DNA from 3 places in the Xanthomonas cerealis pv. cerealis genome. Region 1 is predicted to be linked to each of the others. Evidence: predicted binding sites of a transcription regulator. Region 1 holds the regulator's gene; each other region holds the start of a gene.
What was found. The regulator FliA, encoded in region 1, starts transcription of late flagellar genes. The targets are predictions, from matches to a motif close to TAAAGTTTNNCNNNCNNNGGCCGATAA.

Region 2: a site for FliA is predicted at 2,475-2,501, ahead of E4A48_RS00990 (methyl-accepting chemotaxis protein). Genes of this name have one in related genera too.
Region 3: a site for FliA is predicted at 2,553-2,579, ahead of E4A48_RS17535 (methyl-accepting chemotaxis protein). Genes of this name have one in related genera too.

What each region holds. Positions count from the first base shown of each region.
Region 1 is NZ_CP038228.1:1,682,768-1,687,986, reverse strand. Features, by position in the region: gene E4A48_RS07525 (chemotaxis protein CheA) at 1-289, opposite strand, end outside; gene E4A48_RS07520 (protein phosphatase CheZ) at 294-902, opposite strand; gene cheY (chemotaxis response regulator CheY) at 902-1,294, opposite strand; gene E4A48_RS07510 (RNA polymerase sigma factor FliA) at 1,313-2,062, opposite strand; gene E4A48_RS07505 (MinD/ParA family ATP-binding protein) at 2,059-2,952, opposite strand; gene flhF (flagellar biosynthesis protein FlhF) at 2,939-4,597, opposite strand; gene flhA (flagellar biosynthesis protein FlhA) at 4,787-5,219, opposite strand, start outside.
Region 2 is NZ_CP038228.1:224,865-230,083, reverse strand. Features, by position in the region: gene E4A48_RS00995 (DUF2339 domain-containing protein) at 1-2,305, opposite strand, end outside; gene E4A48_RS00990 (methyl-accepting chemotaxis protein) at 2,631-3,524, shown strand; gene E4A48_RS00985 (hypothetical protein) at 3,705-4,178, opposite strand; gene E4A48_RS00980 (hypothetical protein) at 4,382-4,600, shown strand; gene E4A48_RS00975 (hypothetical protein) at 4,623-5,033, shown strand; gene gap (type I glyceraldehyde-3-phosphate dehydrogenase) at 5,126-5,219, opposite strand, start outside.
Region 3 is NZ_CP038228.1:3,964,008-3,969,226, reverse strand. Features, by position in the region: gene E4A48_RS17550 (AAA family ATPase) at 1-232, opposite strand, end outside; gene folE (GTP cyclohydrolase I FolE) at 306-908, opposite strand; gene E4A48_RS17540 (MFS transporter) at 1,054-2,427, opposite strand; gene E4A48_RS17535 (methyl-accepting chemotaxis protein) at 2,686-4,794, shown strand.

The DNA.
Region 1 (5,219 bases):
AGTCCAGCGACTGCTGCGCGGCGTCGAAGTGCCGCGCCTGCAGGGTGGCCTGGCCGGCGCGGGCCTGGCCCAGGGTGTCCTCGGCGGCGTGGCACAGCTCGACCATGGCGTTGATCGCCAGGAATCCGGCGCCGCCCTTGAGCGTGTGGAAACCGCGGAATACCGCGTTGAGCTGATCGCTGTCCTCGGGCGCCTGCTCCAGCGACACCAATTGCTCGCCGAGCCGGTCCAGGATTTCCTGGGCCTCGATGATGAAGTCGGCAGCAATGTCGTCGGGTACGGCGCTCATGGCGTTACAGCCCCAATCCGGACAATAGATCGTCGGCGTCGTCCTGCGACACGCCGTGGCGGTCCAGGCCGGCCAGCGCCGGGCCGGCCAAGCTGCCGTCGGGTTTCTTGTCGTCCTTCGGCGGCAGGCCGAGCGCGCCGAAGCCCTCGTGCACGCGGCGCACGATGGTCGCCACGCGGCGGATGATCTGCCCGGTCAGGTCCTGGAAGCTCTGCGCCAGGGCCATCTCGGTGAGGTTATGGCGGATCTTGTCGAGGATCTCGCCCTGGTCGCCGGTCAGGCCGCCGGCGCGCAGCTGCTCGGCCAGCGCGCGGCATTCCTCGGCCAGGTCCAGGGTGCGGTGGCTGGCCTGTTCGGTCATGGCCACCACGTGGTCCAGGCGCGAGCAGGCATCGTCCAGCTCCCCGGCTTCGGAGGGGATGGTGGGCAGCTCGCCGAGCGCCTGGCCCAGGTCGCGCGCCAGCCGGCTCAGGCCCTGCATCATCGGCCGCGTGCGCCAGGCGGCTAGGGTGTCGATTTCCTTGCGCCAGGCGGCTTCGTCGCCACGCTCCAGTGCGTCCAGCGCACCTTGCAGGCGTTCGATCATGGCGCTGCGTTCGGCGGTGGCTTGCATCAGACGGTCGCTCCCAGGCGTTCGAAGATCTTGCCCAGCTTCTCCTGCAGCGTCTGCGCGGTGAACGGCTTGATGATGTAGCCGTTCACGCCGCACTGCGCCGCCTCGATGATCTGCTCGCGCTTGGCCTCGGCGGTTACCATCAGCACCGGCAGGTGCTTGAGCTTGTCGTCGGCGCGAATGTTGCGCAGCAGGTCGATGCCGGTCATGCCGGGCATGTTCCAGTCGGTGACCACGAACTCGAACGGTGCCGAGCGCAGTGCCGCCAGCGCACTGTTGCCGTCTTCGGCCTCTGCAGTGTTGGTGAAGCCCAGATCGCCGAGCAGATTCTTGACGATGCGCCGCATCGTCGAGAAATCGTCCACGATCAAAATCCGCATGTTCTTGTTCACCGCTAACTCCCTTGGGTCTTATTCTTTGTCTTCCAGGCCAGCGTCCGCCGCTTCGAACGCTTTCAAGCGTCCGCGCAAGCGTACCGTGGCCTGGCCGTGGATCTGGCAGACGCGTGACTCGCTGACACCGAGCACCGCGCCGATTTCCTTCAGGTTCAATTCCTGTTCGTAATACAGCGACAGCACCAGCTGCTCGCGCTCGGGCAACTGCGCGATCGCCTTGCCCAACTCGCGGCCGAACTCGCTGCGTTCCAGCATCTGCTGCGGATTGGGGCCGCCCTTGGCGATGGTGTCCAGTTCGCCATGGTCCTCGACCCGCGACTCCAGGCTCAGTACCTGGCCGCGTGCGGCATCTTCCATCAATCGCATGTAGTCGGGAAGCGGCATGTCCATCGCCGCGGCCACTTCGTTGGCGGCGGCGGCGCGGCCGGTGCTCTGTTCGATCTTGCGCACCGCCGAGGCGGCGTCGCGGGCGCGGCGGTGCACCGAGCGCGGCACCCAGTCGCCGCGGCGGATCTCGTCGATCATCGAGCCGCGGATGCGGATCGAGGCGTAGGTCTCGAACGAGGCGCCCTGGTCGGCGTCGTAGCTGCGCGAGGCCTCGATCAGGCCGATCATGCCGGCCTGGATCAGGTCGTCGATCTCGACGCTGGCCGGCAGCCGCGCGGCCAGGTGGTGGGCGATGCGCCGCACCAGGTCCGAATGCTGGGCGATGTAGTCGTTGGAACTGTTGCGCTGCACGGCGCGGTACTGAGCGGCGGCGTTCATGCGGCGACCCCCCTCTGGATGATCCGTTCGACGAAGAACTCGACGTTGCCGCGTGGCGCGGTCGGCGCCTGCCAGCGCGAGGTGCGGCGGGCGATTTCGGTGATCGCCTGCGCCGACGGGCTGGACGGGTAGGCTTTGACCACCGGCTGCTGGCGCTGCACCGACAGGCGCAGCCAGTCGTCCTGCGGCACGCAGCCCAGGTAGTTCAGCGACACGTCGCCGAGGAACTTCTCGCACACCCGGCTCAGCTTGTCGTACAGCAGGCGGCCTTCGTTGGGGTCGCGAACCATGTTGGCGACGATCTGCATCCGGTCCACGCCGCGTTCGCGCGACAGCACCTTGATCAGCGCGTAGGCGTCGGTGATCGAGGCCGGCTCGTCGCAGACCACCACCACCGCGTCCTGCGCGGCCTGGCAGAAGGTCAGCACGCTGTCGGTAATCCCGGCGGCGGTGTCGATGATCATCACGTCCAGGTCGCGTTGCAGCTCGGAGAACACGTTGACCAGGCCGACGTGCTGGGCGGGCGGCAGTTCGGCCATGTGCCGGCGGCCGGAGGCGGCGGGCACCACCATCAACCCGTTGGGCAGGTCGATCAGCACTTCTTCCAGGGTGCAGCGCCCGGCGACCAAGTCGGCCAGGGTGAACCTGGGAGTCAGCCCGAGCAGCACGTCGACGTTGGCCAGGCCAAGATCGGCGTCCAGCAGCAGGGTGCGCTTGCCCATGTCGGCCAGCGCCATCGACAGGTTGACCGAGATGTTGGTCTTGCCCACGCCGCCCTTGCCGCCGGTCACGGCGATCGTGCGCACCGGGCCTAGCGGACCCAGCGGTTCGCTGCGGGTTGCCGACAGGGGGAAGGCATTGGTGAGATTGGCGTAATCACGCGACGGCATGGTTCTGCTCCGGAGTACAGGGCTTATCGGCAGCGCGCCGCAAATCTTCAAGGCGCAATACCAGGCTGGCGGCGTTGGCGCGGTGCAGGTCGTCCGGCACGCGCTGACCATCGGTCACCCAGGTGATGGGAAGCCGGTGGTCCGCGACCACCGACAGGGCACTGCCAAACCGCCCGGTTTCATCCAGCTTGGTCAAGATCACCCCCTGCGGATCGGCGCCGGCGAACCGGCGCACCACCTCGTCCAGGTCGGAGAAATGCGCGTTGGCAGGGAGTACTAGCAAGGACCGGACCACACGCGAGGCGCGCAGCCAGTGCAATTGTGCAGCCAGGGCGCGGTCGCGCTGGCCCATGCCGGCGGTGTCGATCAGCACCAGCTTGTAGTCGCGCAGACGCTCCAGCAGCTGCTGCAGGGCGGCATCGCTGTCGGCCTCGTGCACGGCGATGCCGAGCTGGCGGCCGTAGCTGTGCAACTGTTCGCGGCCGCCGACGCGGATGGTATCGGTGGTGACCAGGGCCACGTCGCGGGCGGCGTGGCGTTCCAGGAAGCGCGAGGCCAGCTTGGCGATGGTGGTGGTCTTGCCGGCGCCGGTGGGGCCGATCAGGGCGATCACGCCGCCTTCCTCGATCGGATCCAGCGGCGCGATCGGCAGGCGCTTGGACAGCAGTCCCAGCATCAGCCCGCGGCCGCGGTGCAGCTCCAGGTCGGCGGGGATCTGCATGACCACGTCGCGGATGAGGCCACTGTCGAAACCGTAGTCGTCCATCAGTTCCAGCGCCTGGGCGCGCACCGGCGAACCGCGCAGGCGCTCGTCGGTGAGCCGGTTCATCTCGCGCTCGATCATCTGCCGCATCAGCGCCAGTTCGTCGCGCAGCTGAGTCAATTGTTCGTCGTTCTGCGCTGCCGGGAAGCTCGGCACCGGCGTCAGGGCCGGCAGCGCCGGAATCCCGGCGCTGCCGTCAGTGGTGGCCGGCGCCGTGGCGGCGGCGACCGGTTCGGCGCTGGGCGCAGCCGGGGCGCCCGGCGTGGCGGCCGGGCTCAGCGACACCGCGGCGATGTCGTCGAGCCATGCCGGTACGGCGGCGGCGCTCGCGGCGGCGCTGGCCGCGGCGGTGAACGGGCTCGCCATCGGCACGCTGATCGGCGCGTTGCGGAATACGTCCTCGGGAATGCGGAATTCGGCGAAGGGCGCGGCGGCTGCGGGAGCCGGGGCAGGGGCCTGAAGTGCGGCGGACGCACGGTTCGGCGTGGGCGCGGTGCCAGCCGGCATTGCCGAGGTGGCGATTGCGGCGGGCTGGGTCAGCGGCCGCGCCGGCGCGGGCTGGGCCATGCTGGCCGTGGCCGGGGAGCGGCGCTCGCTGATCGCGGCCATCATCGCCATCGCCGGGTTGGCCATGGCGCCGGACTTGGCCGCACGCGGCGCCGGGTTGGCTGCCGACACCTGCAGCCGCGGCGCCTGCTCTTCCGGACGCGCCGCATCTAGGGCCTGCTGCACCAGGGCTTCGTCGTAGTTGCTGGCGGCGACGATCTCGATGCCTTCGTCGGTGCGCCGGTTGGACAGGATCACCGCATCCGGGCCGTGCTCGTCGCGCACCATGCGGAACGCGGTGCGCATGTCGGGAGCTACGAAGCGTTTGATTTTCATGCGTGTGTTCTCCGGGACCGGGGACCGGGGACCGGGGACCGGGCTAAAGCCGATGTCCTGGTGCCCAGCGATTGCCTATGTGCTGCCATGTTCATGAGTGCCTAACCATCCAGTCGTTGCGTCGGTACCGCTGTGTCGCTCTTCGCTTTTCGCTTTTCCGGGTCCCCGGTCCCCGGTCCCCGCAATCCATCAACTAATCGTTCCCACCAGCTTCAACCGCTTGTCTTCCGGTACTTCGCTGTAGGACAGCACCGACAACGAGGGGACGCTGTGGCGGACCAGCCTGGCCAGCGCGGCGCGGACTTGCGCCGGCACCAGCACCACGGCCGGTTCGTTGCGCGCTTCCTGCTTGCTGACGCATTCGGCCAGGCTCTGGTGCAGTCGCTCGGCCAGTCCTGGTTCCAGCGCGGCACCGTTGCCTTGCGTAGAGTCTTGCAAGACACGTTCCAATTGCGGGGCCAGGGTGAACACCGGCAGCTCCGCCGACATTCCGGCGATTTCCTGGACGATGAAGCGGCCCAACGCGTTGCGTACCGCCGCGGTCAGTACGCCGGGTTCTTGACTCTGCGGGGCGTGCTCGACCAGCGCTTCGACGATCTTGCGCAGCTGCCGCACCGGGATC
Region 2 (5,219 bases), 1.5 Mb from region 1:
TCCGCAACAGGGCCGGCGCGGTCGCCGACCACAGCCAGCGCGCGGCCAGCGCCACCACCAGCAATTGGCTCAGTTCCAGCGGATTGAGCAGCGGCAACCACGGCAGCGGCGCACTGGCGCCGGGTACGCACAGCGTGCACAGCCACGCCACGCCGAGCAGGCCGAAATAGCCGCCCTGCAGCGCTGTGCGGCAACGATCGAAATCCGCCCCCAGAGGCGCGGCCAGCCACGACCAGCGCAGCAGCGACAACGCCGCCGCCGCCAGCCATGGCGCCAACAGCAATGCCCACTGCCAGCCCTCGGCCAGGGCGAAGCGCTGCGCCAGCCAACTGCCGAGCAAGGACAGTACCGACGGCCACACCAGCCACCAGGCGAACTGCGCCGCGCGCGCCACCCAGCCGCCGCTGCCACGCAGGCAGATCAGGCTGCGCACGCCGAGCACCGCGAACAGCGACCACGCCCAGACGCCATGCCCGGCGAACGGCTGGCCGTGGGCGTCCGCCTGCAGCATCGCCAGCGGCAGCGCCAGCAGCAGCCCGCCGAGCGTGGTCGCGGCCAGCGCGCGCGCCGGCCAGCGGCGCTGCGCCTCGGCGGCCAGCCAGCCGCTGAGCGCGACGAACCCCAGCAGCAGGTCGGCCTGCGCCGAGGCCGCGACGAAGCGTTCGATCTCGGCGACGCCGATCCCGCACCACCACGCCAGGCCCCACACGTAATAGGCCAGCACCGGCGTGTCGGCGCCGGCACGGCGATAGCTCCAGGCGCTGGCGAGACCGGCCAGGGCCAGCAGCGCACCACTCATGAAGGTGGCATTGGCCACCGCCTGGACATCGTGCCAGGCCAGGTCCAGCCCCAGCACGAAGCCGATCGCCGCGGCCAGTTGCAGGCCGGCGCCGCTGAACTGCGGCAGCCAGCGTTGCTGGCGCAGTCCCAGCCACACCAGCGCCGCGCCTTCCAGCGCGAAGATGCTGGCGGTGGCGCGCGCCGACAGCGCCAGCGGCACCGCCAGCGTGGCGAAGCCCACCGCCAGCAGCGCATAGGCCTGGCCGAGCACCGCGTAGCGTTCGCGCCGGATCAGTGCCGCGGCCAGCAACGCATATACCGCCGCCAGGCCCAGCGCGCACAGCGCCAGCGGCATACTTTCGCCGCGCAGCAGCCCGGCCTGCAGCGAGAACGCGACCAGCGGCGTGCCGAACACCAGGCTGCCGTCGACCAGGTTGCCGCGCGTGGCCGGCTGGCGCCGCGCGTACAGGATCGGGATCAGCAGGTAGAAGGCGAAGAACAACAGCAGGAACGGCTCGGTGCTGGCGAACTTCGCCGGCTGGTACTGCAGCACGCCCCATAGCGTGCCGATGCCGAAGGTGAAACCGAAGCCGAGCAGGTTCAGCACCCGCCACGGCCGATACCAGGCGATCGCGAACACCGCCGCGTTCAATACCGCGTAATAGGAGAACAGGCCGACATGGTTGCCGCTGCCGGTGGACAGCCAGATCGGCGCCAGGAATCCGGCCAGCGTGGCCAGCATCGCCAAGGTGCGCGATTCCTGCACGACGGCCAGCACGCACATGCTGGCCACCAGCACGATGCTCAGCGCGAACGCAGCGCCGGCCGGCATCAGCGCGGACAGCTTGAACGCGGCGAACACGGTCAGTAGCAGCACGCCGATCGCGCCTCCCTGCAGGGCCAGCGCGAAGCTGCGCTTGCGCTCGCGCTGGTGCCAGCCGAAGCCCAGGCCGGCCAGCGCCGCGGCGGCGATGCCGGCATAGCGCAGTTCGATCGGCATGCGCAGCCAACCCTGGTCGCCGGCGTACTTCAGCAATGCGGCAACGCCGGCCAGCAGCACCAGCATGCCGATCTTGACCGGCACGTTGCCTTCGGTGAACCAGCGCTTGGTGCCGGCCAGCAACCGCTCGATCGGATCCGGACCGCGCGGTACCGGCGGCAGTGGCGCGCCGACCGCCGCGGCCTCGCTCGCCGCGGCGGTCAGCGCGCCGAACGGCGGCGGGAGCGGCGGTGGCACAGGTACGACCGGGACGACCGCAGCGAGCGGGGCGAATGGACGTCCCTCCACGCCATCGTTGTCGGCGAGCAGCGCATCGTTCTCGGTCTCGGTGTCCTCGGCATCGCTGGCTGCGTCGAATCGGGCAGCGGCCTGCGCCGCCTGCGGCGCGGCATGCCGCATCTGCGCCAGTTGCAGTTCCAGGGCCGCCACGCGCCGACGCAGGCCGGCCAGCGCCACCCACAGCACGATCATCAGGATCGGTACCGCCAATACCGCCACCACCACCAGCACGATCAACCCTTCCATCCGGACTCCATCCCCAAGGCGGCGCGGCGCGGTGCGCGCGCCTGTGGTCCGGCGACGCCGGTCCTGGCGCAGATGGTAAACGAGTTCGGCCCTGCCGCGGCCAGGCCGCGGACAGTGCAGCGCAGGCGCGGCAAGGCATCTGGGCAACAGACGCCAGCACAATCGGCGCTAAAGCCATTGCATTGGCGGCCGCTAGCGCGCTTGCCCCATGTTGCGCCTGCTGGTCCTTCCCGTCCCAGCGACAGCACCAATGAACCTGCCAGCCACACCCACCGAAGCGCCCATCGACGACCATATCCGCTCCGTGGCCGGCCTGTCCGACTAATTGCTCGGACAGCTGCGGCAGTCGCTGCAACGCATCGACGAGAGCAACCGCACCACCCATGTGATCTCGATGAACGCACGCATCGAATCGGCCCGGATCGGCCAGGCCGGGCGCGGCTTCAGCGTCATCGCGCAGGAAATGGACGTGCTGTCGCGGCGCGTCGCCGACGCCACCCAGGACCCGGACAAGGTCGCCGCCAGCGCCGACATGCGCCACACCCTGCGGCGGCTGGACGACGACGTGCGCCGCACGCGCCTGAGCGAACTGGCGCTGAGCAACATCGACCCGATCGACCGCAACCTCTACGAACGCAGCTGCGACGTACGCTGGTGGTCAACCAGCGCGGCCATCGCCGCCGCCGCGCGCCCTGGCCGCGGCGACGACGCGCTCGCTTATGCGGCGCGGTGCATGGGCCAGGTCCTGGAGTCGTACACGGTGTACTTCGACCCGGTGCTGGCCGGCACCGATGGCCGCATCCTCGCCAACGGCCGGCCGCAGCAGCACGCCGCGGCCGGCAGCGACGTGTCCGCGCATGCCTGGTTCGAGCACGCCATGCGCACGCGCAGCGGCGAGCAGTTCGGCTTCCAGGGCGTGCATGCCAGCACCCTGGCCGATGGCGAGCGCGTACTGGTGTATTCGTGCACGGTGCGCGATGGCGGCCGCGTCGATGGCCGCGTGCTGGGCGTGCTCGGCATCGTGTTCCGCTGGAACGCGCTGGCGCAGACGGCGGTGCAGCGCACGCCGCTATCGGAGCAGGAATGGGGCATCAGCCGGGTGTGCATCGTCGATCCGCACGGCCAGGTCCAGGCCGATTCGGCCGGGCGCAGCTGCAGGAGCGGACCGACTTCGCCGGCCGCGAGGCGCTGTTCAAGCAGCCGCGTGGCGCGGTGCTGAGCGATCTCAACGGACGCCCGCACTGCATCGCACATGCGGCCTCGCCCGGCTACGAAACCTACCGCACCGGCTGGCATTCGCTGATTTTGCAGGCGCTGTAGGCGACCGTCGCATGGCCGGAACGCAGGCAAAAAAAAGCCCGGGCGCGCGACGCCGCCCGGGCCCTGCTGCTGCGCCAGCTTATTCGCGGTAGCCGCTGTCGTTCTTGTTGTGGATGATCCAGATCAGGTTGCCGCCGCTGCCCATCGACTTGCCGGCGAACACCAGGCGGCCCTGTCCCTTGTAGGCAAGTTCGTAGCGGTAGCGGTCGCCACCGTAGAAAAACGGGATGAACGCCTTGCCGGTGACATAGGAACCCTGGTCGGTGGGTTCGCCGATCAGGTCGGTCACCTGCTTCATCGGCATGCCGATCTTGAGCTGGGTGAACTTGCTGCCGGGTGCCGGCTTGCCGGTGATCTCGCCTTCGTAATCGTTGACGCCCTTGACGGTCTCGCCGTAGCCGGCTTCGACCTGCGAGGAATTGGTGACCTCGCCATCGGCGTTCATCCAGCTCGGCGTGCCGCTGTGCTTCTTGGCCATCGCCTGCATCGGCAGCGTGGCCGCCATCGCCACGGCCAGCACCAGGGCGCCTGTCCATACACGGTTGATCTGCATTGTTTCGCTCCTTGCATCCATTGAGTGCCCCCTGTCCATCGCTTGTCATGCCAGCGCGGGAACATCCGCTGGCCAGCGGCGCATTAGTGCATGCGTCGGCGCCGATATCCACGCCTGACCGGCGCCGCCATCGACGCTTGCCGGCACCTGCCGGGCATGATGGAGAGCGCGCCAGCGCGATGCGCGCATTCCGCGCGCAGCCCATGGATCTGGCCTCGCCGCCTCACCGCAAGGACGTACGCAATGCCCACTTACCGTCGCCCCCTGTCCTGCCCGCGCTGTGGACTCTGCTGCTGGGTAGCGCACCGCCGGCCTCGGCCGACATGTTCGGCAGTCCTGAAGCCGTCGCGCGCAGTTGGGTCGGCCACGATGCCAGCGAACTGATGATGCAGTGGCCGGTGGACCACGGCCTGTACACCTAGGAAAACACCCAGACCCACGAAACTGCCTACAGCACTGGCCGCAGGGCCGAGACACGGCGCGATCGTGGCGCTGGAGCCGATCCAGAACAAGGGCACCGACATTCCCGAGCGCAACAAGCAGATCACCGATGCGGCGACCAAGCTCGGCGGCATGGCCGGCAGCATCCTGGGCATCAAGGGCAGCAGCAAGGCCGACGCTGTCGGCGTCGGCACGACGACGTTGGCAGCCGGGGCGGGCGAGGCCGCAGGCCGGAGCGTAGTTGCCAAGATCGCCGGCAACGGCCCGGCAGCGCACTACATGGTGAAGATCCGCTTCGGCAACACGGCGCAGGTGGTGGTGTCCAAGCCCAATGCCGAAGTCGCCGGGCTGGCGGTGGGCAGCCGGGTCAAGGTCACCGGGAGCGGTGAGAGCATGCGCATGGAGGCCGAGTGAGCGCAACGCCGGCGCGACCGCTTCGCCGGCACCTCCCGGCAAGCACAAAAAAAGCGCCCGCAGGCGCTTTTTTTGTGGACGGGTGGCGCGGCTTACTTCGCCACCACCTTGACCATTTCCAGGCACTTGTTGGAATAGCCCCACTCGTTGTCGTACCAGGACACCAGCTTGACGAAGGTGCTGTCC
Region 3 (5,219 bases), 2.3 Mb from region 1:
CGATTGGCTCGTTTGCGAAACCGCGGCTGGCAACCTCTCGATAGCCACCACGCTTCGCGATCGCCTTACCCACGTTCATGGATAGGGAGTCTTTCAGGAAAGAGAACACGTCGAACAATGTCGATTTCCCGGTGCCATTGGCGCCTACAAGAACGCAAAGCCGTGGCACATGGGTCAGCTTGGTGTCACGGAACAGCCTGTAGTTCTTGATTTCTATGGATTCGATCTGCATGCCGCTGCTCGCGTTGGCCGCCGTCGACCTATGGATACATCAATCTATCAGCCATCGCCACTGCGCGGCGCGCTCAGCGCACCCCGGCGTCGATGAAGCGCAGGAACTCGGCGCGGGTGCGCGCGTCCTCGCGGAAGGCGCCTAGCATCTTCGAGGTGACCATGCTGACGCCGCGCTTGTGGATGCCGCGGGTGGTCATGCACTCGTGCGCGCCTTCCACCACCACGCCCACGCCCAGCGGCTGCAGCACGTCCTGGATGCATTGCGCGATCTGCGCGGTCATCTTCTCCTGCACCTGGAAGCGCCGCGCGTAGACATCGACCACGCGCGCCAGCTTGCTGATGCCCACCACCTTGCCGCGCGGCAGGTAGCCCACATGCACCTTGCCGATGATCGGCGCCATGTGGTGCTCGCAATGGCTTTCGTATTCGATGTCGCGCAGCACGATCATTTCGTCGTAATCGGCCACTTCTTCGAACGTGCGCAGCAGGTACTGGCGCGGGTCGGCCTGGTAACCGCTGAACCAGTCGCCATAGGCCTCGGCCACGCGCCGCGGCGTGTCCAGCAGGCCCTCGCGGTCCGGGTCCTCGCCGGCCCAGCGCAGCAAGGTGCGCACGGCGGCTTCGGCCTGGTCCTGGGTAACGGGGGTGTCAGGGGTCTTCTTGGAATCGGCCATGAGCGAGAACGCCCGTGAGGGGGGCTGCATGGTACCCGAGTCGCACGCATGCCGCCGAAACTGCGACGGCGGCCCCTGTCGGCGGGATTGCGGTGCGCCGCTGCACGGGCGCGGCCAGACCACGCCCGTGCAGACGTTGCCGGCCTCAGCCGCGCTGGGCCGCCGCCTTCGCGGCTCGGCGCTCGCGCATCGCACGCTCGTCGTCGAGCCAGTTCGCGCCCTTGTTGCTCAGGAAGACCATGTACACCACCAGCGACACCGCGATCACCGCCGTGGCATACCAGACGAACGTGGTCACGTGGCCGGTCTTCAGCGAGGCCTGGTACAGCAGCGGCGCAGTGCCGCCGAAGGCCGAGTTGGCCAGCGCGTAGCCCAGGCCCACACCCAGCGCGCGGATGTGCGTGGGGAACAGCTCGGCCTTGACCACCGCGTTGATCGAGGTATAGCCGGTCAAGATCACAAAGCCGCCGGTCAGGATCGCGAACGCGGTCAGCCAGTCGCTCTGCCTGGGCAGTTGCAGCACCAGGAACCAGGTGTAGAGCACGCCGCCGATGCCGAAGAACACCAGCAGCGTCTTGCGCCCGACAATGTCCGACAGCCAGCCGCCGACCGGCTGCATCAGCATCAGCACGGTCAGCGCCACCAGGTTGATGAGGGTGCCGGCCATCACGTCGTCGCCGGCGAACGCGGTCTGGATCATTTTCGGCCCGGTGACCGAATACGTGTAGAAGGCGATGGTGCCGCCCGCAGTCACCAGGAAGCACAGCAGCAGCGGCCGCCACTGGTGCACGAACAGCTCGTGCAGCGAACCGGCCGAACGCGCCCCGCCCTTCTTGGCCTCGGCAATGGCGTCCGAGCCCAGCGACTCATCCATCGTGCGGCGCAGCCAGAACACCACCAGCGCGCCGACGCCGCCCAGGCAGAACGCCAGGCGCCAGCCCCATTCGGACACCCAGCCCTTGTCGGCGAAATGCAGCATCAGCAGCAGCGTGGTTTGCGCCAGCACATGGCCGCCGACCAGGGTCACGTAGTGGAACGAGGACAGGAAGCCGCGCCGGCCGGGGATCGCCGCCTCGGACATGTAAGTGGCGCTGGTGCCGTACTCGCCACCGGTCGCAAAACCCTGCAGCAGCCGCGCCAGCAACAGCACGATCGGCGCGGCGACGCCGATCGTGGCCACCGTAGGCGTCACCGCGATCGCGAACGAACACAGCGCCATCAGCGACACCGAGATAGTCAGCGCCAGGCGCCGGCCGTAGCGGTCGGCGAAACGGCCGAAATACCACGCGCCGATCGGCCGCATCAGGAAGGTCATCGCGAAGATCGCCCACACGAACATCGTGGCGTTCTTGTCTTCCTTGGAAAAGAACTGCGATTCGAAATAGACGGCGAACACCGAATAGACGTAGACGTCGTACCACTCGACCAGGTTGCCGGCCGAACCCTTGAGCGTATTGGAGACCGAGCGACGAAGGCTGCCCGGCGCGGCGCTGGCATTGGACCGAGAAGGCGCGTGCATGCGCAAGACCTGTTGATGGACACCGGGCGAGTATAGGCAGACGCAGGCGATGGCATTGTCGTGACCGCCGTCACGGATGCCATGCACCCCAGCGGCGCGGCCCATGGGCCGCGCGTCCGTGGCGCTTCAGTTCGCCCGTGCGACGCCGCTACTGCGGGGTTACCCCAACGTAGGCGCCGCGCGGGTGCCGCAACCCTATTGCCCGCCGGCCGCCACCCACCATCGATTCCTCCCCTTCACCCAGCTCCTCGCCCTCCCATGCACCTCTTCTCGAATCTGCGCATCGGCCAGCGCCTCGCGCTCGGTTTCCTCGCCATCATCGTGCTGATGATCCTGCTCACCGTCGTCGGCATCCAGCGCGTGCACAGCATCGACCAGCGCCTGACCGCCATCAACCAGGTCAACAGCGTCAAGCAGCGCTATGCGATCAATTTCCGCGGCAGCGTGCACGACCGCGCCATCGCCCTGCGCGACGTGGTGCTGCTGGACGACCCGGCGAGCCGGCAGGCGACCGAGCACGCGATCGACGCGCTCGCTGCCGACTACGCGCGCGCGGCGCAACCGCTGGACGGCCTGCTCGGCGCCTCCGCCGACCCGCAGGAACAGGCCATCCTGCGACGGATCCAGGAGATCGAACGGCGCACGATGCCGCTGATCGCGCAGGTGCGCAGCCTGCGCGAGGCCGGCGCCAGGGAGCGAGCGCAAACGCTGCTGCTGCAACAGGCGCGCCCGGCCTTCGTCGACTGGCTGGCCAGCATCAACGCCTTCATCGATCTGCAGGAAGCCAAGAACCGCCAGGCCGCCAAGGACGCAATGGCCATGGCGCGCGGCTTCGCCGTGCTGATGATCGGCTGCACCGTGCTGGCCTTGCTGCTGGGCGCGACGATCGCCCTGCTGCTCACCCGCCGCGTGGTGCGGCCGTTATTGCAGTCGCTGCGCATGGCCGAGCGCATCGGCGCCGGCGACCTGAGCAGCCCGGACACCTCCACCGCCAACGACGAGTCAGGGCAGTTGCTGCGGGCGATGCAGCAGATGCAGCGACGCCTGCACGACGTGATCTCCGCGCAGCGCGAGATGGCCGCCCGCCACGATGTCGGCGCCATCAGCTACCGCATGGACGCACAGCGGTTCCCCGGCGAATACGGGCGCATGGTCGCCGACACCAACGCCCTGGTCGATGGCCACGTGCAGACCCAGTTGCGCATCACCGACATCATGGGCCGCTACGCCATCGGCGACCTGCGCCAGGACATCGCGCACTATCCCGGCGAGAAGGCCGCGATCAGCGCCGCGATGCAACAGGTGAAACAGAACCTGCACGCGATCAACGTGCAGATCCAGACGCTGGCCGAAGCCGCCTGCGCCGGCGACTTCGCCCACCGCGGCCAGCCGGCCAGGTTCGAATACGCCTTTCGCGCCATGGTCGAGAACCTCGACACCATGATGGCCACCGCCGACGACAACCTGGCCAGATTCTCCGCCCTGTTGCGCGGCATCGCCGAGGGCGACCTGACGGTGCGCATGGCCGGCAACTTCCACGGCGTGTTCGCCACCATGCGCGACAACGCCAACAGCACCGTGCACCGGCTCACCGACATCGTCGCCCAGATCCAGCGCACCACCAACAGCATCGGCTTCGCCGCCGAGGACATCGCCCGCGGCAACCAGGAACTGGCCCAGCGCAGCGAACAGCAGGCGGCCAGCCTGGAGCAGACCGTTGCCTCGATGGAAGCGCTGACCTCCACCGTGAAGCAAAACGCCGAACACGCCCAGCGCGCCAACCACCTGGCGCTGGGCGCGGCCAGCGTGGCCACGGAAGGGCGCGACGTGGTCGGCCAGGCGGTGGAGACCATGCATGGCATCGAGGCGGCGTCCAAGCGCATCGCCGACATCATCGCGGTCATCGACAGCATCGCCTTCCAGACCAACATCCTCGCCCTCAACGCCGCGGTGGAAGCCGCGCGCGCCGGCGAGCAGGGCAAAGGCTTCGCGGTGGTGGCCGCGGAAGTGGGTACGCTCGCCCACCGCGCGTCCAGCGCGGCGAAAGAGATCAAGACCCTGATCGACGATTCGGTGCAGCGCGTGAGCCACGGCGCCGCGCTGGTGCACAAGGCCGGCACCACCATGGACCAGGTCGTGTCCAGCGTGCAGCACGTCACCGACATCATGGGGCACATTTCCGCAGCATCGCGCGAGCAGGCCAACGGCATCGCGCAGGTCAACCAGACCATCGCCAGGATGGACGAGACCACCCAGCAGAACCTGGCGCTGGTGGAAGAGGCCAGCACCGCGGGGCGCGCGCTGGAGGACCAGTCGGCGCAGCTCACCCTGGCAGTGGACGTGTTCAGGGTCGCTGCCCACGCCTGAGCGCAGAGCGCAACCGCTGCTCGCGCCTTCATCGATCCAGCCGCGCCCATCCGGCGCCAGCGTGGCCGGCCACGGCTGGCCGGCAAACGTGCCTTCCACGCTGACCATGCGCTGCGGCGGCCGCTGGCGGGCAGGGCAACGTCGCGGCCTTGCTAGGGACGGCTGCAGCCGCGCGTCTTTAAGCGGGTGGCGGGCGTTGCCCGTGGATATCGCAGCCAAGACGAAGACAGCGCCGCGCCGGCCTGTCGCCGCGGAAGCGGACCCCTGCGCGTGGAACCGGCCATTACGCCGGATCGGACGCCTGGCCATGCCGGCAGCGCCAACAGCAGTTAAGCGCGCTGCAGCCCGACAAACGAGCGGAGCCTCGCACGCGTTACGATGGCGCCCCACCGGCCGCACCCTGCAGACACCCATGAAGGCCCGCA